3 regions of the Advenella sp. RU8 genome follow, and region 2 is predicted to be linked to each of the others. Evidence: predicted binding sites of a transcription regulator. Region 2 holds the regulator's gene; each other region holds the start of a gene.
What was found. The regulator LexA, encoded in region 2, represses DNA repair genes until DNA is damaged. The targets are predictions, from matches to a motif close to ACTGTATNNNNATACAGT.

Region 1: a site for LexA is predicted at 1,337-1,354, ahead of ACM5Q9_RS04815 (DNA topoisomerase IV subunit B). Genes of this name have one in related genera too.
Region 3: a site for LexA is predicted at 3,121-3,138, ahead of ACM5Q9_RS01995 (LexA family protein). Genes of this name have one in related genera too.

What each region holds. Positions count from the first base shown of each region.
Region 1 covers NZ_JBLWIS010000002.1:482,524-492,536, reverse strand. Annotated here, with positions in the region: gene rho (transcription termination factor Rho) at 1-744, opposite strand, end outside; gene trxA (thioredoxin TrxA) at 830-1,156, opposite strand; gene ACM5Q9_RS04815 (DNA topoisomerase IV subunit B) at 1,445-3,340, shown strand; gene parC (DNA topoisomerase IV subunit A) at 3,340-5,646, shown strand; gene ACM5Q9_RS04805 (CDP-6-deoxy-delta-3,4-glucoseen reductase) at 5,745-6,800, shown strand; gene ACM5Q9_RS04800 (TrbG/VirB9 family P-type conjugative transfer protein) at 6,925-7,323, shown strand; gene alaS (alanine--tRNA ligase) at 7,467-10,013, shown strand, end outside.
Region 2 covers NZ_JBLWIS010000002.1:292,878-302,890, forward strand. Annotated here, with positions in the region: gene ACM5Q9_RS03920 (TAXI family TRAP transporter solute-binding subunit) at 1-325, shown strand, start outside; gene ACM5Q9_RS03925 (TRAP transporter permease) at 416-3,052, shown strand; gene ACM5Q9_RS03930 (NADP-dependent oxidoreductase) at 3,240-4,271, shown strand; gene lexA (transcriptional repressor LexA) at 4,372-5,025, opposite strand; gene ACM5Q9_RS03940 (amino acid aminotransferase) at 5,106-6,305, opposite strand; gene uvrB (excinuclease ABC subunit UvrB) at 6,406-8,427, shown strand; gene norR (nitric oxide reductase transcriptional regulator NorR) at 8,512-10,013, opposite strand, start outside.
Region 3 covers NZ_JBLWIS010000001.1:423,571-433,583, forward strand. Annotated here, with positions in the region: gene ACM5Q9_RS01970 (long-chain-fatty-acid--CoA ligase) at 1-107, opposite strand, end outside; gene ACM5Q9_RS01975 (Bug family tripartite tricarboxylate transporter substrate binding protein) at 162-1,154, opposite strand; gene ACM5Q9_RS01980 (hypothetical protein) at 1,724-1,951, opposite strand; gene ACM5Q9_RS01985 (hypothetical protein) at 1,932-2,183, shown strand; gene ACM5Q9_RS01990 (nucleoside deaminase) at 2,595-3,032, opposite strand; gene ACM5Q9_RS01995 (LexA family protein) at 3,149-3,577, shown strand; gene ACM5Q9_RS02000 (Y-family DNA polymerase) at 3,574-4,848, shown strand; gene ACM5Q9_RS02005 (DUF4394 domain-containing protein) at 4,944-5,735, opposite strand; gene ACM5Q9_RS02010 (anti-sigma factor) at 5,897-6,610, opposite strand; gene ACM5Q9_RS02015 (sigma-70 family RNA polymerase sigma factor) at 6,607-7,155, opposite strand; gene ACM5Q9_RS02020 (cation:proton antiporter) at 7,258-8,832, opposite strand; gene ACM5Q9_RS02025 (hypothetical protein) at 8,829-9,197, opposite strand; gene ACM5Q9_RS02030 (arsenic transporter) at 9,322-10,013, opposite strand, start outside.

The DNA.
Region 1 (10,013 bases), 190 kb from region 2:
TTCAATGACCATTTCAGCTACTTGTACGTGACGGGTAGCGGGTTCGTCAAACGTAGAGGCAACCACTTCACCGCGAACGGTGCGTTGCATTTCAGTCACTTCTTCAGGACGTTCGTCAACCAGTAGGACAATCAGGACGGCATCCGGATAGTTGGCCGAGATGGAGTGCGCAATGTGCTGCATCATGACGGTTTTACCGGATTTTGGGCTGGCTACAATCAGTGCGCGCTGGCCTTTGCCCATAGGGGCGAAAATATCCAGGATCCGACCGGTGTAGTTTTCTTCGCTTTTGATATCACGCTCGAAAATCATCGGTTTGTTCGGGTGCAATGGCGTGAGGTTTTCGAACATGATCCGGTGTTTCATCAGTTCAGGGGCCACACCGTTGACTTTTTCAACCTTGACTAATGCAAAATAACGCTCGCCGTCTTTGGGAACACGAACTTCACCTTCGATGGAGTCGCCAGTATGCAGGTTGAAACGGCGAATTTGTGAGGGGGAAATATAAATGTCGTCTGTGCTGGCCAGGTAAGAAGTTTCTGGAGAGCGCAGGAAACCAAAGCCGTCAGGAAGAACCTCGAGGACACCATCACCGAAAATTTGTTCGCCTTGTTTTGCCCGTCGTTTCATGATGGCAAACATGAGTTCTTGCTTGCGAAAACGGTTTGCGTTGTCTATTTCCAGGGTGGCTGCCATTTCAAGCAGCTGCGACACATGCAGTGCCTTGAGTTCATTAAGATGCATTATTTTTAATAAGAATAAAATAGGGAATGAGAAATTGGCGGGCTACGGATGAGCCCGCGCGACGAATAAAATACGTTGGATGATTTTAGAGGGCGCTATCGATAAAGCTGGTAAGTTGTGCTTTGTTAACGGCACCAACTTTGGTGGCAACGGCTTCGCCGTGTTTGAACACCATTAGGGTGGGGATACCGCGAATGCCGAATTGTGCAGCAACTTCAGGGTGATCCTGGACGTCTACCTTGACGACTTGCAGGCGTCCTTCGTATTCTTTGGCAACTTCTTCAAGGACGGGGGCAATGGCTTTACAGGGGCCACACCAAGGTGCCCAATAGTCAACCAGTACGGGTTTGTCAGACTTGAGAACATCAGCGTTAAAGCTGGCTTCAGTCGCGTGTTTGATAGTATCGCTCATACGAATTAAATTTTATATTGGTGAAATTTGAATAGCCAAGTACACTGGGAATGTAAGGTTGTCCGCTTGTTTCAGGAACAAAATGTGTACTGCGATTTGTGTAAGAATAACACTTATATCTAAAGATTGTACGAAAATGCCCGGATGGCACGACAAAATCACTAATCAGACTTTAAAATGTCTGTTTTTTTGCACAGTATAGAGACTAACGTGGCGATCAAAACAAGTTATGACGAGGCTTCCATCAGGGTTCTGAAAGGGCTTGAACCCGTTCGTGAGCGGCCTGGAATGTATACGCGGACTGAAAATCCGCTGCATATCATTCAGGAAGTCATTGATAATGCAGCCGATGAGGCGCTGGCCGGTTACGGAAAACATATCCAGGTTATTTTACACACGGATCATAGTGTGACGGTTGAGGATGACGGTCGGGGTATTCCGACTGGTCTGCATCCTGAAGAAAAAGTGCCCGTGGTTGAAATCGTATTTACCCGCCTGCACGCAGGGGGCAAGTTTGATAAAAAAGCGGGTGGTGCCTATGCGTTTTCTGGCGGTTTGCACGGGGTGGGGGTATCAGTAACCAATGCCTTGTCCCATCGTCTTGAAGTGCAGGTGTGGCGTGATGGCAAAATTAACGAACTGGTTTTTGCGGATGGTGGCAATGTACTTACTCCCCTGCACGTAACGTCTGGTTCAGCACCACGTAAAAAAACGGGTACGCGTGTCCGCGTCTGGCCTGATAGCAAATATTTTGATTCGCCCACTATCCCTCTGGCCGAGCTGGCACATTTGCTGCGTAGCAAAGCCGTGCTTATGCCAGGCATCAAGGTTTCATTAACCCTGGAAAAAACGGGTGAGTCGCGGCAATGGTACTATGAGGACGGCTTGCAGGGATATCTGAAAGAGGCCCTGGCTGATACCGAGTTGTTGATTCCCATGTTCGCTGGCAAAGAGTATGCAGGCAAAAACCATGAAACCTTTGCGGTGGGAGAAGGGGCTGAATGGGTGGTTTGCTGGACAACCGAAGGTGCGGTGATTCGTGAATCTTATGTCAATCTGATCCCCACTTCAGCGGGGGGCACCCACGAGTCTGGCCTGCGTGAGGGCCTGTTCAATGCATTAAAGAACTTTGCCGATCTGCACAGTTTATTGCCAAAGGGCATCAAACTGTTGCCGGAAGACGTTTTCTCACGGGCCAGTTTTGTGCTGTCCGCCAAGGTTCTGGATCCCCAGTTTCAGGGGCAAATCAAAGAACGCCTGAATAGCCGCGATGCGGTAAGGCTGGTCGGGGGATTTTCCAAAAGTGCCCTTGAATTGTGGCTGAACAGCAATGTTGAGTATGGTAAGAAACTGGCTGAACTGGCTATTCGCCAGGCCCAGGCCCGTACCCGCTCCAACCAGAAAATCGAGAAGCGAAAAAGCTCGGGGGTTGCGGTTTTGCCGGGCAAGCTGACTGATTGCGAATCACACGACAATACCCGTACGGAAGTTTTTCTGGTCGAGGGTGATTCGGCGGGTGGTTCTGCCAAGATGGGCAGGGATAAGGAATTTCAGGCGATTTTACCCTTGCGCGGTAAAGTGCTGAATGCCTGGGAAGTTGATCGGGACCGTCTGTTTGCCAATAATGAAATTCATGATATTTCGGTTGCGGTTGGTGTGGATCCGCATGGGCCAAATGATCATCCTGACTTGTCAGGCTTGCGTTATCGCCGCATTTGCATTCTTTCCGATGCTGACGTTGATGGCTCTCACATTCAGGTTCTGTTGCTGACGCTGTTTTACAAACACTTTCCGCGTCTGGTTGAAAATGGCTTTGTATTTATTGCCAAGCCGCCTCTGTTCAGGGTTGATGTGCCGGCACAGGGCAAGCGCCCAGCAAGGAAAATTTACTGTCTTGACCAGGCCGAACTGGATGCGGTGCAAGATAAACTGGTCAATGCCGAAGGGGTTAAGCAGTCTGCTTTGTCTATCAGCCGCTTCAAGGGCTTGGGTGAAATGAGTCCAGAACAGTTGTGGGAAACCACCATGAATCCGGATACCCGCCGTTTGTTACCGGTAGGCTACGGTGCATTGAGTCCTGAAGAGACTAATAATATGTTTGACATGCTAATGGGCAAAGGTGAGTCGTCACAGCGACGCGCCTGGATCGAAGATAAAGGCAATCTGGCCGAATTGGATGTGTAATGAGTGAATTGGATACGAAGTTGAATAACGAGCCCGGTGAAGAAGAAACCATCACGCTGGGGCATTATGCTGAGCAGGCCTATCTTGACTATGCGGTTTCAGTGGTAAAGGGCAGGGCTCTGCCCGACGTGGGTGATGGGCAAAAGCCTGTACAGCGCCGTATTTTGTATGCCATGAACGAAATGGGTTTGCGTGCCGGTGCCAAGCCGGTGAAATCCGCCCGGGTTGTGGGGGATGTGCTGGGTAAATATCACCCGCATGGTGACCAGGCCGCCTATGATGCCTTGGTTCGTATGGCACAAAGCTTTTCCTTGCGCTATCCGTTGGTAGACGGACAAGGCAATTTTGGCTCTCGCGATGGTGATGGTGCGGCCGCCATGCGGTATACCGAAGCCAGGTTAACGCCTATCGCTGCTTTGCTGCTTGATGAGCTTGATGAGGGTACGGTAGATTTTACGCCGAACTATGATGGCAGTCAGCAGGAGCCCCAAATGCTGCCGGCACGCCTGCCGGTCATGTTGCTAAATGGTGCCTCTGGCATTGCTGTTGGTATGGCCACAGAAATTCCTTCGCATAATTTGTATGAAGTGGCTCAGGCTTGTGTCACGTTGCTTAAGCAGCCTAAAACCAGTAATGAAGAGCTTTATGAAATTATTCCTGGCCCCGATTTTTCCGGGGGGGCGCAAATCATTTCTTCCCGTGAAGAAATTGCGGCCATTTATTCCAGTGGCAAGGGTTCTTTAAAAGCACGCGCCCGCTGGGTATTTGAAGAAATGGCACGTAGCCAATGGCAATTGGTGGTTACCGAATTGCCGCCGAATACTTCCGGGCAAAAAGTGCTGGAAGAAATCGAGGAAATCACCAATCCAAAAGTCAAGTCAGGCAAAAAATCTTTATCGGCCGAACAGCAGAACAACAAGGCCAGCATGCTGGCCATGCTGGATGCAGTGCGCGATGAGTCAGGCAAGGATGCGGCAGTAAGGCTTGTCTTTGAGCCTAAGTCTTCACGCATAGACCGTGATGAATTTGTCAATTTGCTGTTGGCTCACACCAGCATGGAAAGCAGTGTGTCTATTAACCTGGTGTGTATTGGGATTGACGGACGTCCACGCCAGCGTGATTTGCGGACCATTCTAGATGAATGGCTTGAGTTCAGGACGCAAACCGTCACACGCCGCAGTCGCCATCGTCTGGATAAGGTGCTTGACCGGATTCATGTGCTTGAAGGGCGGATGCTGGTATATCTGAATATTGATGAGGTCATCCAGACTATTCGTGATTCCGATGAGCCCAGGGTTGCATTAATGGATCGATTTAACCTGACCGAGCGCCAGGCGGAAGATATTCTGGAAATGCGTTTGCGTCAACTTGCACGTCTGGAAGGCATCAAGATAGAGCAGGAGTTGAAAGACAAGCAGCAGGAACAGCTCAAGCTGCAAGACTTGCTGGATAATCCCGGTGCCCTGAAACGCCTGATCATCAAGGAAATAGAAGCTGATGCCAAAAAATACGGTGATGATCGCAGAACGGTGATCCAGGAAGCGGAACGTGCCATAATTGAAACCAAAGTGGTGGATGAGCCGGTAACAGTGATTGTTTCTGAAAAAGGGTGGTTGCGTTCCCGTCAGGGGCATGGTCACGACATCAATCAATTCAATTTCAAATCGGGTGACAAGCTTTATGCTGCCTATGAGTGTCGAAGCACTGATACGGTTATAGGAATTGGTGATAACGGACGCGTGTATTCGGTGCCGGTGGGCAGTTTGCCTTCGGCGCGTGGCGATGGTCAACCCATTACTTCCATGGTTGATCTTGAAAGCGGGACGCACATTATTCATATTATTGCAGGTCCTACTAACGGTCGCTGGCTGTTGGCCCAAGCCGGTGGTCTGGGTTTCAGTGCCCGGGTGTCTGATATGAGCAGTCGCCAGAAAGCGGGCAAGCAGTTCATTACCCTTGAAAAAGGCGATGTCCTGATGCGTCCGGTTCCCCTGTTTGATAATGCCAAATACCTAGCCATGCTTACGGCAGCGGGACGTTTTCTGGTCATCGAATTAAGCGAAGTCAAGGCTTTGTCGGGTGGCGGAAGGGGAACGATCCTGATGACGCTGGATAAAAACGATAAGCTGGAGCAACTCATCCCGATTAGTGAACAGGGCCTGACGATCTCCGGCATCTACCGGAACAAGCAGGTTGATGAAATCCTGGCTTTGGGTGATTTGCAGGAATATATCGGCAAACGTGCCCGTAAGGGAAAGCAGCTTGATGTGCGTATGAAACAGGCGGTTCTTTTTCCGGTAATCTGACAGTAAACAATTTGCCCGTGCCTGATCGTGTCATAATTGCAAGAAGTTATGTCACGATCACTTTCATTTAAAATAAATAAACGAATTTTAAATATATTATGAGCTTCAATATTACGGTTCACCCAAGTAACCATCAATTTATTGCCAAAGAAGGGCAAACGATTCTTGATGCGGCTCTTGAGGCTGGCATCATTCTTCCATACAGCTGCAAAAGCGGTTCATGCGGTTCATGTAAAGGTAAGGTTCTTTCCGGAACCATAGAGCAGTCTCCAGCTGTTTCCCAGGTGGTCAGCGAGGAAGAAAAAGAGCAGGGCCTGACCTTGTTCTGTCAGGCAAGCGCCACCAGTGACCTTGAAATTGAAAGCCGCGAAATCCGCATGGCTAGCGATATTCAAGTCAGGAAAATGCCGGTTCGTGTGATCGAAATGGAAAAAGTGGCCGACGATGTCATGGTTCTCAAGCTGCAAATGCCCGCTGCCGAGCCATTCCGCTATTACGCTGGCCAATATGTTGAATTCATTCTTAAAGATGGCCGTCGCCGCAGTTATTCCATGGCTTCGGCGCCTAATGGCAATGAACCTGTAGAGCTGCATATTCGCCATATGCCTGGCGGTGTTTTTACCGATCACGTGTTTGGTACTGGCGCCACGCAAATGAAAGTGCGTGAAATCTTGCGTGCGGAAGGGCCGCTAGGCTCGTTCTTCTTGCGTGAAGACTCTGACAAGCCGATTGTGTTCATCGTTAGCGGAACCGGTTTTGCGCCGGTCAAAGCCATGATGGAAGCCCTTATTGAAAAAGGCATTACCCGCCCGGTTACCCTGTATTGGGGCGGCCGCAGGCCAAAAGACCTGTACATGAGCGAGCTGGTCAAGCAATGGGAACAACAATTGCCATTCTTTACTTTTGTGCCGGTTATTTCCGATGCCTTGCCTGAAGATAATTGGCGTGGTCGCACGGGGTTTGTGCATAAGGCAATTGTTGAGGACTTTCCTGATTTGTCGTCACATCAGGTTTATGCCTGTGGCGCACCTATTATGGTAAGCAGTGCCCGTAAAGAGTTTGTGGCCAACTGCAGCCTGCCTGAAAGCGAGTTTTATGCCGACTCCTTTACTTCCGAGGCGGATACGGCAATGCAGGAAGCCGCCAAGGCCTGATTTTTAGGCTGATATTGTTTTGTACGGCATGCTGCGTTTTTATCCGTCCGTAAATTTCGCAGCTTGTCGGGCTATTTTTTCCGTTGCATGATGCTTGGGTTTTGTAATTTCAATCAGGCTAAACATGACAGGAAAAAATCGGCTTTTGGGCTGTCTGCTATTGGCAGGCGTGCTGGCGGGTTGCGCTACGCAGCCCGAATGGCTGGTCCGTAAACGGCTTTACCCCCAATGGGAAATATCCAACCGCAGCGTAAACCAATATTCTTTTGATTGGTCGTTAAGTGGCGACCCTGCTATTGCGCCTTTGCAGGTTTTTAGTACGGGCGATGAAATATGGTTGCAGTTTGCGCCTGATGTTGCGGTACCGGCAATTTTTGCTGCTTATCCTGAGGGTGAGAAACCCTTGCCTTATCATCGTAATGATCCATATGTCGTTATCAAGGGAAACTGGGCGGAATTGTCGTTAAGGGCGGGAAATCGCCTCGTTCGTGTGCAGCACTGGCAAGAAAACAACATCAGGTAAAAGGGTGCTTTAGGATGTTGAGTCTGGTTTTAACAGGTCATCCACCAGGGCATTTAACGTAGTAAAGTGTCAAAAATGCACTTATTTGTTAAACACCCCTTATAATTGGCGGTTAAATAAATTTATTCAGCCACTTTTACACGATGAAATCAGCAGAAATAAGACAAAAGTTTCTACAGTTCTTTGAGTCTAAAGGCCACACCATTGTTCCGTCTTCGTCATTGGTGCCCGGAAATGACCCAACCCTGTTGTTTACCAACTCAGGAATGGTTCAGTTCAAGGATGTCTTTACCGGTAAAGAAACCCGTCCGTACAAACGGGCGACCTCTTCACAGCGTTGCCTGCGCGCCGGGGGTAAGCACAACGACCTGGAGAATGTGGGTTATACCGCCCGTCATCACACTTTTTTTGAGATGCTCGGGAATTTCAGCTTTGGTGATTACTTCAAGCACGAAGCCATCCGGAATGCCTGGGAGTTGCTGACGCGGGTTTACAATTTGCCTGCTGAAAAACTTTGGGTAACGGTTTATCAGGAAGATGATGAGGCCTATGAGATCTGGAACAAGGAAGTAGGGGTTCCGGTTGAGCGAATCATCCGTATTGGTGACAATAAAGGCGCACGCTATGCGTCAGATAACTTTTGGCAAATGGCTGATACCGGTCCTTGTGGCCCTTGTTCAGAAATTTTCTATGATCATGGTCCCGATGTCTGGGGTGGGCCTCCCGGCTCTCCCGAAGAGGATGGGGATCGTTATATCGAGATCTGGAACCTGGTGTTCATGCAGTTTGATCGTGATGCCGCTGGTGTTATGCACCCACTGCCCCGTCCCTGTGTAGACACGGGTATGGGTCTTGAGCGGGTTTCTGCTGTTCTGCAACATGTGCACTCCAATTATGAAATTGATCTTTTCCAGAATCTGATCAAAGCAGCGGCGCGTGAAACCGGCGTGGCAGACCTGGAGCACAATTCACTTAAAGTCATTGCTGATCACATTCGTGCTTGCAGCTTCATGATTGTTGATGGTGTTATTCCTGGTAATGAAGGTCGCGGTTATGTGCTGCGTCGTATCATCCGTCGTGCTTTGCGTCATGGATACCAACTGGGTCAAATCAAGCCGTTCTTCCATAAGCTGGTGGCTGATCTGGTCAGGGAGATGGGTGAAGCGTATCCCGAACTGACCCAGCATCAGGAACGTGTAACCCAAGTGCTCAAGCAGGAAGAAGAGCGCTTCCAGGAAACCCTTGAAAAGGGCATGAAAATACTGGACGCCGAACTCGAGTTGACGGCAAAAGGTGGTGCCCTGAATGGCGAAACGGCCTTTACGCTTTACGATACTTTCGGTTTTCCTTTTGACTTGACGGCAGATATTTGCCGTGAACGAGGATACGAAGTTGATGAGGCGGGTTATGAAGAGGCCATGAACCGTCAGCGTGAAATGGCCAGGGCAAGCGGTAAGTTCAAAATGGCGCAAGGCTTGAGTTATTCTGGTGAGCAAACCCGTTTTGAGGGATATGAACGCCTGCAAACCAATGCCAAAGTGCTGGCCGTGTATGTGGATGGCTCGTTGGTTGAGTCCGCCCATGAAGGGCAGGATGCCGTTATCGTTCTTGATAATACCCCGTTCTATGCGGAATCAGGTGGTCAGGTTGGAGATACCGGTATTTTGTCTGGCTTCGGTACTCACTTCAATGTTCATGATACCCAAAAAATCCAATCCAGTGTTTTTGGTCATCATGGTACCGTCACTTTGGGTACCATCAAAACAGGTGATTCACTGGATGCGCATGTTGATGTGGAACGTCGCCAGCGTACCATGCGAAATCACTCGGTCACTCATATCATGCACAAGGCTTTGCGCCAGGTGCTGGGCGAGCATGTGCAGCAGCGTGGCTCATTGGTTGATCCGGATAAAACCCGGTTTGACTTTGCGCATGATGCACCGGTAGCCGCTGAGGAAATCGGCCGGGTAGAAGACATTGTTAATGCCGAGATCCTGGAAAATACCGAAGTTACCGCGCAGCTGATGTCTTACGATGATGCTGTGGCAGGCGGGGCAGTGGCGCTGTTTGGCGAAAAATACGATGACGAGGTTCGTGTGCTCGATATCGGCTTCTCCCGTGAGTTGTGCGGTGGTACGCACGTACATCGTACCGGTGATATTGGCATGTTCAAGATTGTGTCCGAAGGTGGCGTGGCAGCCGGTATTCGTCGAATTGAAGCCATTACGGGTAGCAATGCCCTGGCTTGGGTTCGTAACCTTAACAAGTCGGTTCAGCAGGCAGCGGCTTTCTTGAAGGCTAACCCGGCCGAGCTAGTAGAAAAGGCTCGCCAGGCGCAAGAACATATCCGTTCTCTTGAGAAAGAGGTTGATCAGCTGAAGGCTAAAGTGGCCTCTGCGGCCAGTGCCGATTTGTCATCCCAGGCGGTTGATGTGAATGGCGTCAAGGTATTGGCTGCTGTAATCAAGGGTGCAGATCCCAAATCACTGCGCGGCATGATCGACCAGCTTAAAGACAAGCTGAAAACCGCGGTAGTTGTGCTGGCGGCAGAGGCTGACGGTAAAATCAGCGTAGCAGCTGGTGTGACAGCTGATGTCACCAGCAAGGTCAAGGCCGGAGATCTGGTCTCTCATGTTTCTATCCAAATCGGTGGCAAAGGTGGTGGCCGCCCTGATATGGCAATGGGGGGT
Region 2 (10,013 bases):
ACCTATTACCGGACCTGAAGTGGATAAACTGGTTGAAGAAAACCCGTACTATGCAAAAGTATCCATCCCGGGTGGCCTTTATCAAAACAATCCTGACCCGACTGAAACCTACGGTGTGTTAGCCACTTTCGTAACCTCTTCGGATGTTCCGGAAGCGTCTGTTTATAACGTCGTCAAAGCTGTATTTGATAACTTTGAAGATTTCAAAAAACTGCATCCTGCATTAGCGCATCTGAAAAAAGAAGATATGGTTAAAAACGGTTTGTCTGCCCCATTGCATCCAGGTGCTGAAAAATACTTTAAGGAAAAAGGTTTAATCAAGTAATAATATTGTTTTTGAAGGTCACTGGTCTGGAATTCGCCTTTTGAATGTTCCAACGGTGACCTTTTTGTTGTAAATCCAGGAAGGAAAATTATGAGTACGGATCTAGACGCAAATAAAAATGCTGCGCTCGAACAGATGGTTGCCGATGTTGACAGGGGAGGGCGACATGTTGGCGGGGTTGCAGGCGCTGTTTTGGCCATTGGCGCACTAATCTGGACATTTTTTCAGTTATGGTACTCTTCGCCATTGCCGTTCACGTTTAATTTTGGCATTTTCAACGATACCGAAGCGCGTTCAATCCACTTGGGTATTGCTATCTTCCTGGGTTATTTGGCCTACCCATTCAGTAAAAAAGCCTCCAATTATATGCCTTGGTATGACTGGATTTTTGCCATCATGGGCGGCTTTTGTGGTGCTTATCTTTATTTATTCTACAACCAGTTGGCTTTACGTCCCGGTTTGCCAACCACGGTTGATGTCGTATCGGCCAGTATCGGCCTTATATTATTGCTGGAAGTTACGCGTCGTGCATTAGGCGCGCCCATGACCATACTTGGTGCGGTATTCCTGCTGTATGTTTTTTTAGGCCCATACCTGCCTGATGTCTTGGCCCACAGGGGCGCATCGGTAGAGCGCTTGATGTCTCATATGTGGCTAACCACCGAGGGTGTTTTTGGTGTGGCGCTGGGGGTTTCGGTTTCTTATATCTTTATTTTCGTGTTGCTGGGTTCCTTGCTGGATCGATGTGGCGCGGGTAACTATATGATGCAGGTGTCTTTTGCCTTGCTGGGACATTTACGTGGTGGCCCGGCAAAGGTGGCGGTGGTTTCTTCCGCAGTAAACGGCATCGTATCCGCTTCATCGGTTGCCAATGTGGTAACCGGGGGGATTTTTACCATTCCACTCATGAAAAAGTCTGGCTATGGTGGAATCCGGGCAGGAGCCATTGAAACCGCCTCTTCCGTTAACGGGCAAATTATGCCGCCAGTAATGGGGGCCGCTGCTTTCCTGATGATTGAATATGTTGGTATTCCTTATACCGATATCATCAAACATGCGCTTTTACCAGCCAGTATATCCTACATTGCCCTGTTTTATATCGTTCACCTTGAAGCCCTGAAACTGGGCATTGAACCGATGATGAGTGCGGGCAAGCCTAAAACCGTCACGCAAAAACTGGCAGGATGGGGTTTTGGCATTTCGGGTACCTTGATCGTAATGGGTCTGGTGTATTGGATAGGCGTGGGCGTTCAACAAGTTGCCGGTGATGCGGCCATCTGGATTTTGCTTGGTCTATTGGTTGTACTGTATGTGTGGTTATTGCGTATTACGGCAGCCCATCCCGATTTGCCAACAGAGATTGATATTACCAATCCGGTCAGGCCGGAAGCCTGGCCAACTGTACGGGCCGGCTTGTATTTTCTTATTCCTATCGGTATCCTGGTTTGGTGTCTTGGTGTAGAACAGCTTTCTGCGGGCCTGTCCGCTTTTTACGCAAGTATGTCAATGATTTTCCAGATGTTGACACAGCGTCCGTTGATTGCTTATTTCCGCAAGCAACACATGGCTTCCGCCGCCAAACAAGGCGTTTCTGAAACCCTGACCGGTCTTGAGGAAGGTGCCCGCAACATGATTAGTATTGCGATTGCCTGTGGTACGGCGGGGCTTATCGTGGGGGCAATTACTTTAACCGGCCTGGGCCTGCGGATGACGGCTTTTGTAGAGCTGGTTTCCATGGGTAACGTGCTGGTTATGCTGTTCTTTACCGCAGCGGTTTGCCTCGTATTGGGATTGGGCATGCCAACCACTGCCAACTATATCTTGATGGCAACCCTGATGGCACCGGTTGTGGTAGAGCTGGGAGCACAAAATGGCATTATCATCCCGTTAATTGCCGTCCATATGTTTGTTTTTTATTTCGGCATCATGGCAGATATTACGCCGCCGGTTGGTTTGGCAACATTTGCCGCAGCGGCAATTTCAGGGGAAGATCCTCTTAAAACCGGCATCATGGGGGTAACCTATGCAATGCGAACTGTTATTTTGCCATTTATCTTCATTTTCAATCCATTGATCCTGCTGATTGGCATTGGAAGCACGTGGGAGCTGATCTTGGTGGTCTTTGGTGCCACGTTGGCATCCCTTACTTTTGCGGCAGCAACCATGGCCTGGTTCAGGATTAAATGCAACTGGATCGAAGTGATCCTGCTGTTGCTGGTCACCTTCTTGCTTTTCAGGCCAGACTGGTTCATGAATAAGCTGGCTGACAAGTATGTATCACGACCCGTGACAGAAATTTATACGGTAGCTGCAGACTTGCCTGAGTCAACCCGTTTTGTTGCTGTGCTGCAGGGGTTTAATATTGAGGGTGATGAAATTGTCAAAACTGTTGCGGTAAATCTGCCAGTTCTGACCGAAAGTGAGGATTTGTCTAATAAAGAAACAATGGGCAGAAAACGCCTGAGTGCCGCAGGGCTTAATTTTATGGCTTTGGGAGATCAGGTTCAGTTAGCTAGCGTTCGTTTTGGTAGTAGCGCCCAAAAATCGGGATGGGAAGCAGGGTGGGACGTCCTTGAGGTTAAGGTTCCAAACCCTGATCGTCCTTCAGAGTTGTGGTTCTTTGTACCTGCGCTTGTATTACTTGTCCTGATTTGGCTTGCGCAGGGCAAAAGGATGAAAAATATGCCTGGCCATGGTAATAGCAGGGCACGAGCCAGTCTGGGCTAGACGTTAATCAACCGTTATAAAGTACTAGATAAAACACCATATTCTGTTATTCATAATCAGGGTATGGTGTTTTTAATTTCCTTCATGCTTTAAGCCTGACTGGAAAGCAGGTATCATGCCGGACAGGCAAGCAATAATCATTCCCATGGGGAATGGCTTTATAACTCATTGAATAAAGGAAGTAACTATGTCCGGATTTCCCTATATGAACAAGCAGTATCTGTTTGATCAATATCCAAGTGCAGTGGTAACCACTGATTGCTTCAGGTTGCATGATGAAGTTATTAACCAAATTGATGAGGGTGAAGTCCTGGTTCGTAATCATTATTTGTCCCTTGATCCGTATATGCGGGGAAGAATGAGTAAAGCCAAAAACTATGCCGCGGCGCAAGAACTGAATACGGTTATGCAGGGCGGAACCGTTGGCGAAGTGGTGGAGTCTCGGCATGCCGATTTTAAAGTAGGTGATACGGTACTGTGTACGGGCGGTTGGCAATTGTATTTCCTTGCCAATCCATCTAATGACGGCAATCATATACGTAAAATTGATGTTTCAAGTATTCCCATGAGCGTTTACCTGGGTGCTGCAGGCATGCCTGGCATTACGGCGTGGTATGGGCTTAATAAAGTCCTCAAGCCAAAGGCAGGTGAAACCCTTGTGGTTAGTGCGGCATCAGGCGCGGTAGGTAGCGTGGTAGGACAGTTGGCCAAGCAAAAAGGTTGTCGTGTTATTGGTATTGCCGGTGGACCAGAAAAATGTGATTATGTGGTTGAAATCCTTGGGTTTGATGATTGCATTGATTACAAAGCCTACCCCGATACTGAAACACTGTCACATGAACTTAGGCAACTGGCGCCTAATGGTGTGGATGCCTATTACGAAAATGTGGGTGGCTACATTATGGATGCCGTACTTGAAAACCTTAACCCGTTTGCAAGGGTGGCGATCTGTGGCTTGATTGCCGGCTATGATGGACGCTCTATTCCCATTAGCAATCCACGGGCAATTTTGGTTTCGCGGGCTAGCGTTACCGGTTTTATTATTTCAGACCATCTTGATATTTGGCCACAAGCATTGGCTGAATTGGCTGAAGCTGTCGCTGATGGTGTGCTTATTTTCAAGGAATCGATAAGCAATGGCCTGGAAACTGCACCTGAGGCATTTTTAGGATTGCTGCAGGGTCATAATTTTGGCAAGCAATTGGTTAAGCTGGTTTGATCAATAATTATTATTCCAATTGACTTTAGATTAAATACAAAAATGGCATTGTTCTTTAAATTTCAAGAACAATGCCAAGATGATTTTCTTAAGCGTTAAATTAACTCAGGTTCTGGGTTCTGATCAGGCCTACGGCTATACCTTCTATGCTGAATTCCTGATTGGATCGTACGATTATTGGCGCAAAATCAGGATTTTCGGGTAATAGTTCTATGTGTGAGGCTCTCTTGATGAATCGCTTTACCGTCACTTCATTTTCTATCCGAGCCACAATTACCTGACCGTTTCGGGCTTCTGGGTATTTTTTTACCGCTAGCAAATCGCCATCAAGGATACCGATATCTTTCATGCTTTGGCCTTTTACCTTAAGCAGGAAATCGGGCTGTTGCGTGAAGAGGGAAGGGTCTACGTTAATTTCACGATCAATGTGTTCTGCTGCAAGAATGGGGTTGCCGGCTGCCACATGCCCTACTACAGGCAATAGCACTTGTGAAACTTTATCAAGGAAAGATTCTTCTTGGTGGCTTGGGCCAGGATTGCTTGTTGCCAGGCGGATGCCGCGGGAAGCACCTGCGGTTAAAACAATAGCCCCTTTTTTGGCTAATGCCTTAAGATGGTCTTCGGCAGCGTTAGGTGATTTAAAGCCTAGTGTTTTGGCGATTTCAGCACGCGTAGGTGGGAAACCTGTTTTTATAATATTTTGCTGGATTAAATCCAGAACCTGCTGCTGTCTTGCGGTTAGTTTAATAGTCATGCTGTAAATGCCATAAAATCGGACTGTATATTCATACAGCCCGATTTTGCTTCATTTACAGCTAAAATGCAAGTACTTGTTTACAATACTTGTGCAATTGCCTTGGCTACGTAATCAATATTACGGCTGTTCAGGGCGGCAACGCAAATGCGGCCACTTGAAACCGCATAAACACCGTGTTCGTTACGCAGGCGATCCACCTGTTCAGCAGTTAGGCCTGAATAAGAAAACATGCCGCGCTGTGCCAGCACAAAATCAAAGTTTTGTGTAACGCCGTGCTCTTTAAGCTTGGCAACCAGTTGCTGGCGCATGTCACGAATACGATTGCGCATGCCTGCCAGTTCTTCTTCCCACAAGGCAAACAGTTCTGGAGAGTTCAGGACACTGCTTACGATGGTGCCGCCATGGGTTGGCGGGTTGGAGTAATTGGTGCGAATAACACGCTTGACTTGGCTTAAAACGCGGGTGGATTCATCTGCACTGCTAGTGATCAGGGTTAATGCACCAACACGCTCGCCATACAGGGAGAATGATTTGGAGAAAGAAGAGCTGATGAACATGGAAATGCCTTCATCCGCAAACAGGCGAACCACTTGAGCGTCTTCTTCAAGACCATCACCAAAGCCTTGGTAAGCAATGTCCAAGAAAGGAATAAGGTCTTTTTCCTGAATAACCTGAACGATTTGTTTCCACTGGTCAAGGGTAGGGTCTACACCGGTTGGGTTATGGCAGCATGCATGCAGGACCACGATAGACTTGGCTGGCATGTTTTTGAAAGAGGCCAGCATGCCTTCGAAATTGAGTCCGTGGGTTTGTGCATCGTAGTAGGTGTAGGTATCTACGGTGAAACCGGCACGCTCAAAAAGGGCGCGGTGGTTTTCCCAGCTTGGGTTGCTGATGAATACTTTTGAATCTGGGGTGATTTGCTTGAGGAAGTCTGCACCGATTTTAAGGGCACCTGTTCCACCCAGGGCCTGGAATGTCAGGGTGCGTCCTTCATTGGCCAATGGGGAATTTTTGCCCAGTAGCAGTTCTTGTGCGCCTTTGTTATAGTTCTTGATGCCTTCGATAGGAAGATAACCACGCGCAGCCGCTGCTTCAATGCGATCCACCTCTGCTTTCTGTACGGCTTTCAAAAGTGGAATTCGTCCTTCATCGTCATAATAAACGCCTACGCCCAAATTCACTTTGGAGGAACGGGTGTCAGCGTTGTATTGTTCATTCAGGCCAAGAATAGGGTCGCGAGGAGCCAGCTCGACAGATTCAAAAAGTGTGGTCATCTTCATGATATGTGGCAGATTTGCCGAAGTTGTTAAATAAAGAGGATAATGTATGATTGCGTGTTTATATTCAATCAGATCATTAAAGTAAAAGTCTAGCATGAGTGAACCAGGTTTCGTAGAATATCCGGGCAGTCCTTTTAAGCTGTATCAGCCATATCCACCCGCTGGGGATCAGCCCAAGGCTATAGCGTCCTTGACGGAGGGAATACGTGACGGCCTGATGTTTCAAACTTTGCTGGGCGTAACTGGTTCGGGTAAAACTTACACAATGGCCAATACGATTGCTCAACTTGGCAGACCGGCATTGGTCCTGGCGCCCAATAAAACTCTTGCAGCACAATTATACGCTGAAATGCGTGAATTTTTTCCGCATAATGCAGTGGAATATTTTGTTTCTTATTACGATTATTACCAGCCCGAGGCTTATGTCCCTACGCGCGATCTGTTCATAGAAAAAGATTCTTCAATTAACGAACATATCGAGCAGATGCGTCTTTCCGCTACAAAAAGCCTGCTCGAAAGGCGGGATACCGTTATTGTTGGAACGGTATCGTGTATTTACGGTATTGGTAATCCTGCCGATTACCATGCCATGGTGCTTATTTTGCGTGCCGGAGACCGGATTCCCCGGCAAGAGCTTTTAGGCAGGCTGGTTGCGATGCAATACGAGCGCAATGATGTTGATTTTGATCGGGGTGCGTTCAGGGTTCGTGGTGAGGTCATTGATATTTTCCCTGCGGAAAGTGCCGAGCTGGCGTTAAGGCTCACGCTTTTTGATGATGAAATTGAAACCCTTGAGCTTTTTGATCCGCTTACCGGTAAGGTCAGGCAAAAAGTACCACGCTTTACGGTATATCCCAGTTCGCACTATGTAACACCACGCGACACGGTGTTACGGGCCATTGAAACCATCAAGTCAGAATTACGCGATCGGGTTCAGTTTTTTATCAATAACAATCAATTGGTTGAGGCGCAAAGAATAGAGCAACGTACCCGCTTCGATATTGAGATGCTGCAGGAGTTAGGTTTTTGCAAAGGCATCGAGAACTACTCGCGACATTTGTCCGGTGCGGCACCGGGGGACCCTCCGCCTACCCTGATTGACTACCTGCCCGAAGATGCGCTCATGTTTTTCGATGAAAGTCACGTCATGATGGGGCAATTGCGGGCCATGTACCGGGGCGACCGGTCACGTAAGGAAACGTTGGTGCAATTTGGTTTCAGGCTTCCTTCTGCGCTAGATAACCGGCCCCTCAAGATGGAGGAGTTCGAGCAGCGCATGCGGCAAAGTGTGTTTGTGTCTGCGACACCCGCCGATTATGAAAAAGAGCATTCAGACAATATTGTAGAGCAGGTGGTGCGTCCTACCGGCCTTATCGATCCTGTGGTTGAAGTTCGTCCTGCAGCTACGCAAGTTGATGACTTGCTGGGAGAGGCAAAATTGCGTATTGCCCAGGGTGAGCGGGTCTTGGTAACGACCCTAACCAAGCGCATGGCTGAAGACTTGACTGATTACCTGACCGAAAACGGGCTTAAAGTACGTTATTTGCATTCGGATATTGATACGGTTGAACGGGTTGAAATCATTCGCGACCTGAGGTTGGGTCATTTTGATGTGCTGGTGGGGATTAACTTGTTGCGTGAAGGGCTGGATATTCCCGAGGTGTCTTTGGTGGCTATTCTGGATGCGGATAAAGAAGGATTTTTACGTTCAGAGCGTAGTTTGATTCAAACCATTGGACGGGCGGCGCGTAACTTGAATGGTAGAGCTGTTTTGTACGCAGACCGTATCACTGATTCGATGCATAAAGCGATTAGTGAAACGGAGCGGCGCCGTACCAAGCAGATGAAGCACAATGAAGAGCATGGCATTACGCCCAAAGGCGTTCGCAAAGCCGTCAAGGAAATGATTGATGGCGTGATTTCCAATGCCGCGCAAGAAAGCCTGAATCATGAAATGGAATTCATGGATGTTATTGGCGATGAAAAATCACTGTCACGTGAAATCAAGCGGCTGGAAAAACAAATGCATGAACATGCCCGCAACCTTGAGTTTGAGCAAGCCGCTGCCGTACGGGATACCTTGACCCGCCTTAAGCAAAAAGCGCTTTTGAGTTAAGCGGGCAACCAGTGCAGGCCCGAATTTGCATAACTAAAAAGGGTGACATGACTGCTCTACAGCTTGATTCATAAAGCTGTTGGATTATTTAAGGCCCAGTCGTTTGGCCAGTTTATGAAGGTTACTGGCATCCATTTCCAGTAGTCGTGCGGCATTGGCCCAATTTTGCCCGCTTTGTTCAAGGGCGGCCGCGATAAGGTCGTGTTGGAATGTCTTGAGTGCTTCATTCATCGGCTGTATGGCTGGCTTTATGGGTTCGTGTGCCAGCGATGGGGTGTCCGTCTGTGTTTCGTCCTGACTGTAAATGGCCGGATGATTGTTGAGGATGTCCAGATACCGGGGTTCTATACTTAATATATTATTGCGTGATGCGCCACCGCTTAGCATTTTAATGGCAGCCCTGCTGATAATGTGCTCAAGTTCCCTGACGTTACCTGGCCAGTCATAAGCCATTAAAGCCTGTTCAGCTTCTTTGGTAAGGCGTATGCCACGCAAGCCAAGCCGGGCCCGGTTGAATTCCAGAAAATAACCGGCAAGCATCAGTATGTCTTTGCCGCGTTCACGCAATGGCGGAATATGAATGGGATAAACCGAGAGCCGGTGATACAGGTCTATCCTGAAACTGCCGTCCAGGGTGCTGGCCTTAAGATCACGGTTGGTGGCGGCAATAATCCTTACATCCACTTTTTTGGATTTATCGGCGCCCAGGCGTTGTATCTCGCCATTTTGTAAGGTACGCAGCAGCTTTGCCTGAATGTTAAGCGACAACTCACCCACTTCATCCAGGAAAATCGTACCCCCATTTGCAGCCTCAAAGCGACCGGGACGCTCTGTTTCCGCACCCGAAAAAGCCCCTTTTATATGACCAAACAACTCGCTTTCCGCCAGGTTTTCAGGCAGGGCGGCGCAGTTAACATGAATCATGGGTTTATGGCTGCGTTTTGAGTGGCGGTGAATATGTTGGGCAAACAGGTCCTTGCCTACACCGGTTTCACCCAATAGCAAAACGGGCAGGTTAGCATCGGCAATCACGTCCAGCTCTCGCATCAACTTCCTGATGGGTTCACTTTGCCCGATAATTTCCTGCTCTGTTTTGATGGCGGTACTCTGGCCGGAAGCAATACTGAGCTGTCGCAGGCTTTTATTATCCTTTTCCAGTTGCGTTATTCTGATGCAGGTCTGGATTAGCAAGGCATAGCGGGCAAGAATATCAATGGACTCTTCGGTAAAGGTATCTTCAATGGCATCCAGGGTAATGGCTCCCCATAGTTTGCCTTCTATATACAGGCTCATGCCCAGGCAGTCATGTACCAGCAGAGGCTCACCGGCCCTGCCATCAAGCAGGCCATCGTAAGGATCTGGCAGGGGAGTACGTGGTTCGAACAGAACGGGTTCTCGACTAGCCAGTATGGCGGCAAAGCGAGGATGCTCTTTGATCTTGAAGCGGCGTCCGAGGGATTCATGAACCAGTCCTTTGGCGGAAACCAGTTTGAGGGCATCATCATCTATGGCCAATAGACCAACCGCACCACAGTTGAATTGGGTTTGAATGGTTTGAACCAGCCGTTGCAATCTTAATGCACCCG
Region 3 (10,013 bases), on a different contig from region 2:
CGTTGGGCAGATGTGCGTAGGAAATGGGGTAAGGTTACTTGCGGAACATGGATATTATGGGGAATACCTTTTGGCCAGTAAGGACTTTTTTTGTGTTGCACTTTCATTCCTTTTCGTGATGATTGATTAATGTCATATTTGTATTCATGGTGATTAATTAATCAATCAATTCTTAAGTTGGCTGCCTTAATAATATTCCCGTAATTTTCGTAGTCGTTCAGCAAAATATTTTTGAATTCCTCGGGGGTGTTGCCTACCTGGCGCAAGCCAAAGTCTTTGAAGCGTTGCTGGACAGCGGGTAATGCCATGACTTTATCCAGCTTTTTACTGATGAAACTCACCATTTCAGGGTTAGTGTTTGCGGGTGCAAAAATACCCAGCCAGCCATTAGAGGTAAAGCCTTCAATCCCCATTTCGGTAAAGGTGCGTACGTTGGGCAGGGTGCTTAGTCTGTCTGATCCGGTGACGGCCAGTACTTTGAACTTATCCGAATCCAGGTGGGCGGTCATGGTGGTAATGTCAATAAACGCGGCGTTTAAGTCGCCGGCTAGCAGGGCTTGCAAGGCCGGATTCGCACCACGATAAGGGATATGCATCATTTCAAGATTTTTAACGCGTTTGAATTGTTCGCCATGAATATGTGATGAGGTGCCATTGCCATAACTGCCGTAGGCGTATTTATTGGGGTTTTTATGGGCCAGTTCAATAAATTCTTCCAGGGTATTTACATTCAGATCCTTATGTACCAGGAAGAGGTCTGCGGAGCGGGCTAGTTGTGTAATGGGAACCAGATCTTTTAAGCCATCATAGGGAATGTTTTTGTATAACCATGGTGCTTGCACAATCGCGGTAAAGGTCAATAAAAGAGTGTAGCCATCGGGGGCGGACTTGGCGACAATATTATTCCCGATGGTGGCGCTTGCCCCGGGTTTGTTGTCTACCCATACCGTTTGTCCCAGTTCTTTGCTGAGTTCGGCGCTTATAAGGCGCGTAATAATATCGGTAGCACCACCCGGGGGGCCAGGTATAACCATGCGGATGGATTTGTTGGGGTAGTTGGTCTGGGCGGCCATGAGTGTTTGCGTGGGTAACATTATTGCCAAGGCCATGCCAGTTAACGTACCCAGCATGGTTCTACGCGTTATTTTTTGCATTGCTTGTCTCCTGTTGATTTCATTGTTATGTTTGTATCGCCAAGTTTTGTTGGCGGTTTTTACAGCTTCTGATTATTTTTATGTCAATATGCCAGTTAAATTTATTCTTCTTTAGAAGTGATATTCGATAAGAATTTCAGGTCCTATTTTAAATAGAGGCAAAATTAATTTTATAAATCATATTGTTATAAATTATTTTATTTTTATAAATCATATTGTTATAAATCATTATCGTCTCTTTCTTTTTGGTTATCACAGTATTAATCAAATCAAAAGTCAATATTTGAAACATTCAAAAACGAATGATTTCAAATGCTTAATTTGGTAAAAGATTTTTTGGCGTTGAACATGTGGAGATGTTTGGGAAATTCCCTAGTGTTTTTATTAACGGGCTTGTTCTATTATTTTGGGCCAAGTTGTTCAGTGGCTATAAGATGCTTGAAGTCTAAGGGAAGTGTGTATCCCAGCTTATAAAGGTAATGGCTAGGGTATAGCTAAAATAAAAAAGCGAAGGCGGAGAAGGGTATGAGTCCCGTGGTGGATAAGGTGTTTGCAGCTGATGTTAGCATCTAGCTGACCCAGACAAATCCCTCTTGGGTCAGTACCTTTTCGCCATTCCAGCGGTATGCACACAGTTGTCCTTTGTCTTGCGTGCCGCTCAGTTTTTTTGCAGCAATACTGTAATCCAGACAGGCAATGTGGTCGCTTAACGGAGCAGGTGTGTCGGTTCTCCAGTAATGACCCACAAACAATAGTTTGTCGGGGTTGTAGCCCCCTGTGCCAGGATCTAAACCCAAATCAGAACAATGGTCAGCCCAAGCCAAGCTGGCGACCGTTATTGAAACCGCTACCCTGTCAGAGGCGCAGCTCAGCGCATATTGCCGGGAAAAAGGGCTTGATCCTGATCACGTCAAGCGCTGGAAAGAAGAGTCCTTACAAGGCGTTGAGCGCAGTGCCGAGCAAGAGAAGGCTTTGCGTAAGCAGGCGCAGAATGACCGTCAGGAGATTAAAAAACAGCAGCGTGAATGACGGCGTAAGGACAAGGCGCTGGCTGAAGCGGCTGCCTTGCTGGTGCTGCGAAAAAAGCTCAATGCGCTCTGGGACAACAGCGACAGCAACGGCATAACGGTAAAGACACTGTGCTGCTGGCTCAACGCCAGACGATACTAAAGCAGGCCAAACTACGTAACCCCTCACGCTGGGGAGCACGTCCAGTCAGAAACTGTGAACCGATTGGATCTGTCACGTTGAACCCTGAGAAAGAGATGAAGATGCAACAAGCTGCTTAAGACAAAAAACAGTGACAACTACCTTGACAAACACCGCATTTAAGCCTTCTAGCTTTACATTTTGATAAGTGTGACTCAATCACTCTTCTTTTGCATTGCCATGTTGTTTTTATTTTTAATGAAAGCAATGCTCTTGAAAAAAACACCCAGTTTATTCCCCAATATCTTCGTTCCAGAGTTCCGGCTTGTCAGCAATGAAACTGCGCATTAGTTCAATGCAGGTTTCGTTTTGCAATACTTCCAGTGACACGCCTTCCCGGCGCAGCAATTCCTCACCCCCCATGAAGGTTTGGTTTTCCCCGATCACGATTTTGGGAATACCATAAAGCAGAATGGCACCGGTACACATGGAGCAGGGTGACAGGGTGGTATACAGCACTGATTCGCGATAGATATGGGCGGGTTGACGGCCTGCGTTTTCAAGGGCATCCATTTCGCCATGCAAGATGGCGCTGTTTTGCTGAACGCGTTTGTTGTGCCCGCGCCCAATGATGCGCCCTTGGTGTACCAGGACTGAACCAATGGGGATTCCCCCTTCCTGAAGGCCTAGGCGTGCTTCTTCGATGGCTGCCTGCATGAATTCATCCATATTGTTCTCCTGTGGGTATGTGCTTGGTTTTTCTTCTGAATCTTAACATGCCGCTTCGACAAATGATTGGCAAAAAATGGCATAATGCACTGTACAAATAAACAGTAATATTCATCATGAACTTTCCTTCAGAACTCATGCCGCTTGCAGCTAGTCCGGTTGTCATCCGGAAAATAGACGCCAAAACGCCGGCCGGTTTTCCTTCTCCGGCCCAGGATATGGCGGTTAACCGCATAAACATTGGTGAAATTCTGGTCAAACACCCAACGTCTACCTATTACATGTGCGTTAAGGGCCATTCCATGGTTGAAGCGGGTATTGAAGATGGCGATCATTTAATTGTAGACCGTTCCCTTGTGGCCCGGCATAACCATATCGTGATTGCAGAAATCAACGGAGAGGTTACGGTTAAACGCTTGCATAGCCGCAACGGCATCATTCGGCTTAAGGCGGCCAATGTCACTTATCCGGATATTGTTCCAGAACCCGGGCAAGAATGGACAATCTGGGGTGTGGTAACACATGTCATCAAAGACTTGGTATGACTTTCGCGCTTATTGATGGCAATTGCTTTTACTGCTCCTGTGAGCGTGTTTTTCGTCCCTCCCTCAAGGGCAAGCCTTTAATTGTCTTAAGCAATAATGACGGTTGCGCCATTTCACGAACCGATGAAGCCAAAGCCATCGGTGTTAAAATGGGCGATCCCTGGTTCAAAATCAGGCATCTTGAAAAGTCCCGTGGCCTGGTGGCAATGTCGGCCAATTTTCCGCTTTATGGTGATATGTCAGACCGCATGATGACTGTCATCGGGCGATTTTCACCTCGGCAGGAAATTTATTCAATTGATGAAAGTTTTATTGATTTATCCGGCTTTCAGCAGGATTTGGCGGAATACGGCCAGCGTATCCGGGCTGAAGTCTTGCGTGATACCGGTATTCCAACTTGCGTAGGCATAGGTTCAACCAAAACGCTGGCTAAATTAGCCAATCATATTGCCAAAAAACAGCCCCAATGGAAGGGCGTTTGTGATCTTACCCGGTTGAACCGTTATGAATTGGCTGCCCTGATGCAAAGCATAAAGGCCAAAGAAGTCTGGGGTGTTGGCAGAAGAATCGCCAAGCGGCTGGAAGAAATGGGTGTGCATACTGTACTGGATCTGGCCAAGCTGGATCCCGATGTAGCGCGGGCAACATTTTCTACCGTTACCAGTAAAACCATTCAGGAGCTGCGGGGTATTTCCCGTTTGGAACTGGAAGAAATGGTGGTACCTAAAAAACAGATTATTGCCTCGCGCTCTTTTGGTGTGCCCATGGTGGGGATGGCTGAATTGCAAAGTGCTTTGTCCCAGTTTATTGCCATGGCTTGCCATAAGTTAAGAGCCCAGGATTCGATTGCCGGTAGCATGCAAATTTTCATTACCACCAGTCCTTTTGATCAAGGCAAGCAATATGGCAATAGCAGGATGGTGGTTTTGCCTTGTCCAACGGCAGATAACCTGATTTTTACCAAGTATGCCCTGAAAGCGCTGGATGCCATTTGGCGACCTGGTTATAAATATAAAAAGGCCGGTGTCATGTTAATGGAAATTGTGCCGTCACAGCCGGTTCAGGGTGAATTGTGTTTTGGCGATCCCGGGCAGGAAAAGCGGGCACAATTAATGACAACCCTGGATGAAATCAATGCCCGTTTTGGACGGGGCACTTTAAAAACAGGCAGCATCGGTTTTCATGATAAGGAGCATTGGTATATGAGGCAGGAACGCAAAAGCCCGGGCTACACCACCAATTGGCATGAGGTGCCTATTGCCCGGGCTTGAAGGTTTTGTTATTGAATCGCGTTCACGGATATCAAGTTATCGCTTTAGTAAAAGTGCCTTGATATCCATATAAAATGACGACGTTATGTGATTGCTTACATACCAGGCACTACGGCAATATCAATGATATTTTCTGGCAGGCCGGCAATTTTACCTAAGGTATTTGGTTTGCCACTACCCAAATCTAGTGTATGCAGGGTGGTTCCGGTTAACAGGTAGGTGATATTGCCGCCTTTGCCATCGCTGTCAATATCCATGGCGACTGCTTTCAGTCCATCTGCAATTTTGCCAATGGGTTGCTGAATGCCGTCGTTAGGTGGGTTCTGCAGCATCAGGCTATTGCTGGCCAAGTCAATGGTATGTAGCGCGGTGCTTTTTGTGCCTGCATAGGCGTTGGTGTAAGCACCAGCCGCAATGGCGGGTTTTTTGCCGGCATGTGGGCCGTCCGCTGCATAGCTTGTGCTGCCATCTACGGCGACTTCACCGGTTTCAACGTTAACACGAAAGTTGGTGCCATCGTTTGCCAACAGGCGCAGTTTGTCGGCTACCGGATTGAAGTCAACCACCGCTTGGCCACTGCCTGGTAATTCCTTGTTCAATTTGACTACCTTGCTTGCGGCGCCAGTGGAAAGGTCCACGGTGTATAGCTGATGGTCGTTCCCCAGCGCATAGAGCTTGCCATTGGCAGGCCGTACATCAAAACCGCGTAGCGGGCTTGGGCTGCTGGCAGCCATGTTGGCAGTGACTTTCTGGCTGTTGCTGTCAATTTTATAAATTTGACCGTCTGCAGTCAGAGCCAGCAGGGTTGCCGCACTGGCCGCGCTTGCCATCAGGGCGCTTGTGCAAGTGGTTAAAGCGATGGAAATCAAGGTTTTACGCATATTCATAAGGTTTCTCTCAGTGTGTTTTGGTATGAATGCAGGCTGAAAAACTTCAGCTTTGCCGGCACTTTGATCAAGCACCTGATATATATACCCACGAGTGAAAGCTTTGGATGTCGCGATTTGAAAATAAATTTTCAATCGCGATTGTTATCCAAAAATTGCGTTTAGTTGAGGGAAGCCATGACTGCCCGGCCAATGTAAAGTACTTTGCCAGTTGGCCGGTTGATGGGGGATCCACCTTCCGGCTCCAGTGTCAGTTCAAACAGCTGGCCTGCCTGTACGGCACCAATTTGTTCTGCCGGTAGTTGCAGTGGTTTGCCAGGTTCAACCAAACCCAGAGAACGGGGGCCAATAGCAGGATCCACCAAGGTCCAGAACTGGATTGAGTGGTTGGGTGGGATTGACTGCTCAAGCAGGGGCTCTAGCAGCAATCGGCCACTTGGTTCGATCTGCACGACCCAGCCTGGTTGGGCTGATTCACCTGGTGGCTGCAAGACTGCCATATACCGGTTGGTAGACATATCGTTTCGCCATAGTTCTGGCAAAATAGCAATCAGGAGGGCACAGGCTAGTACCGCACTGGCCAGGCGCCATGTCGTCAGGCTTTGCCACCAGTTTTTCCATAGGCTGGTCGGTTTGGCAGAGTCACTTAGCCCAAGACTTTTCTGCAGGCGAGGCCACAATTGTGCCGAGGGTGTTTGCGGGGGTAATTGGTCGCTGAGTTCAAGGAAATGCTGCTGCCATTGCAGGGCCATTTTGGCTGCGTCTTGATCTTTTTCAATGAGATCGTGAATTCTTTTGGCCTCCGCTTCATCAAGCAGCCCCAGCAGATATTCGCCAATCAGCGTACGCAGTTCATCGGGATGTTGGGGGTTCATGCTTGCAAACACTCCTGTAATGCGCGAAGACCGGCGCGGATACGGCTTTTAATAGTGCCTAGCGGAATGGTCAGGCGATTGGCAATTTGTTCATGGGTCAGGCCGTGATAGAAAGCGAGCAAGATGGGGTGCCTGCGATTGCGGTCAATACCTCGCAAGCATCGGTTTAGTTGTTTTTGTTCATTTTTCTGTTCAAACAATTCGGTGGCCTGGGGGCTGTCGTCCGCAATGCGTTCAACAAAATCATCATCCAGTTCCGTGTAACGACCATGGCTTCGCAATTGATTTAGGGCCCGGTAGCGTAGAATGCTGTAGATCCATGCCCGCCCACTGCCTAGTGAGCGTTGAAAACGTTGAGCGTGGCGCCAGATTTGTACAAAGGTGTCGTGCAGGCAGTCTTCGGCCAGCGCACGATCGCCAAGCAGGCTGATGGCCAGGCCCAGCATTTGCGCTGACTCCTGTTGGTACAGGGCCTTGAAGGCCTGTTCATTTTGTTTCGCGCAGGCTTCTAAATGGCTTTCATAATCAAACAGCGAAGGCGCCATGAAAAGGTATCCCTAAAAGAAGTAAAGGTAAAGGTAACGGTGATTTTATTGGATCATGCATTATGCTTCATTCTGATGAGGGGTGGCCACCTTTTGCATGGATTAGCGATTATCGGCAAATTCCAGTAAGGCTTTTCTTGCCAGTCCCTCACCTGCTTCGGAATACATGTTGAATGAAGGAACCTGTAAGGCCTCCAGTTCTTCTACTTCTTGCGGGTGCTGGGCAATCGCAATAATTTGTGTTTGCAGTCCTGCATTGCGAATTTGGTGAGCGGCAAAAACATTGCTATGGTGATTGGGCATGGCAAGAATAATAAGCTGCATGTTTCTACCGGCTTTAAGCTTGGTCCAGAAGTCCGAGTCGGTTGCATCACCCAGCATGACTTTTCGCTCTGCCAGGCGATGGTCGTCTATTCGTGAGGCATCATGGTCAATACCAATTATCTTGTTGTTGAAAGCGGTTGTTAAGTGGTCATAGGCACCGGTACCTACGCGTCCCATGCCAACAATGAGTACCTGGGCATCGCCTGTGGCCATGAATTTATCGCGGGGATGAATTTTGGAGGATTGAAATTTTTCCCAGAAATTTTTGTGGCGCCGGTAAATATCTTCAGCTTTCATGTTGAAGGGGGCGGAAACGGCAAAGCTCAGGCTGATGCACAACGCCATAATCAGCAGCCAGTCGGTGGGGAGCCAACCCTGTTGTACCCCCAGGGTAGAAACAATAAGGCCAAATTCGGAATAGCTGCCCAAACTTAGCGATACCAACACGGACGTGCGGGTGCGCAGGTTGAATTTTTCTACCACCAGGAAATACAGGAAGGTCTTAAAGGGCAATAAAATGCAGATCATGGCAGCAACCGCTAACATCGACCAGGTGGGTAGTCCTTGCATGCCGACAGACAGGAAAAAACCAACCAGCATGAGTTCCTTGAAGCTGAAAAGTGATTTTGACAGCTCATTGGCTTTGGGGTGATTGGCTAGCAGGGCACCCAGAATCAGGGCACCCAAATCGCCTTTCAGGCCAACACTGGTAAAAAGCTCATACCCCAGGCCCAAAGCAAAAAACAGTCCGCATAGCACGAGTAGCTCTCCATGCCTTGATGCATCCAGCAATTTGAACAGGGGCTTGCGGGCAAAGGGAAGCAGTAAAACCAATGGGGCCCAGATGCTAGGGTATTTGCCTTCGCTGATAGCCAGAAAAATAACGGCAAAAATGTCTTGCATCACCAGAATACCAATGGCAACCTTACCATAAAAGGTAGTCATATCGCCTTTGGTTTCAAAGTGTTTAACGGCAAAAACGGTACTGGAAAAAGACAGGACGAATGCCAGAATAACGGTTGTTCCCAATGACAGATCTAGGATGGGGATGGGAAAAAGCGTTTTGGCCAGTAGCAAGGCACCTGCAAAAAACAGGGTGGAAACAATGATGTGTACTATCGAGCTGCCCCAGACCTCTGCATTGGAAATCGCCTTCAGGTCCAGTTTCAGGCCAATAGTAAACAATAAGAGGGTTACGCCCAAGTCGGAAATTAGCGTCAGGCTGTCGGGGTGTTCAAGTCCGGCAAGATTATAGGCGAAGCCGGCTAAAAGAAACCCAACCATGGGCGGCAAACCAATCCGGCTTAAGGCAATGCCAAACAAAAATGCAAATCCGACAAGTGTAACGATCATTTGTGCATGGCCTGTTGTTTGCTATGATAAAAATACAAATACACCAGACCTACCGGTGCAATGAAAATAGCGAAGGCCCAGCATAACAGCATCGTAAGCAATTTCGTCAACAGCATTACAATGCTATTAATTAAAAAAATATTTTCTCCCATGACAAAGCTGACTATGCTTTCATAAACAAAGCGGGAATAAGGGTAAAGCAGTGTTGAAATGACCAGAAAAGCCATCATCCCGATAGAGGTGGGTCTGGCGGTTTGGGACTGCATGAGCATGAATAGTGCCGGGAAAATAAGGCCGAATATAAAATTGCGGGCATAATAACTTAGCGACAGGCCGCCAAATGTTTTGGCAATAACAGGATGCATGAATGGTTTCCCTAAACAATGGTTGATCATTAAAATTCGTGCGTAATTATAATCCGGCGATACAAATTGTAAATATTCATGCGTTTAAATATTTTTAATGGTCATCCCGGATTCCTCAACATATTTACACCGCACCCAGTCGCCAGGCCAGTGCTGCCAGGGTTGCTAATAGAACAGGTAGCGTTATAACAATGCCCACCCTGAAGTAATAGCCCCAGGTGATTTTCAGGTTTTTTCGAGAAAGCACATGAAGCCACAGCAATGTTGCCAGGCTGCCAATGGGGGTGATTTTGGGTCCAAGATCACTGCCAATGACATTGGCATAAATCATGGCCTCTTTAATGACACCTGTGGCCTGGCTGGATTCAATCGATAGGGCACCCACCAGTACCGTTGGTAGATTGTTCATAATGGAAGATAGCAGGGCAGTCAGCAAACCGGTTCCGATGGCTGCGCTCCAAAGCCCCTGGTTGCCCAGCCAATTCAAAAGCGTTGCAATATGATCGGTTAGCCCGGCATTGCGCATGCCATAGACCACCAGATACATGCCCAGAGAGAAGATCACGATCGACCAAGGTGCTTCACGCATGACTTTTCTGGTGCTAATAACGTGGCCGCGGCCTGCAACCACTAACAGAATGGAAGCACCAAGCGCAGCAATGACACTAACCGGGATGCCCATGTCTTCAAGAACAAAAAAACTGATCAATAACAATGCCAATACGCACCAGCCGGCGCGGAAAGTACTCAGGTCACGAATAGCGTCATTGGGGTGTTTCAGTTGCGTTCGGTCATAAGTGGCCGGAATGCTTGCCC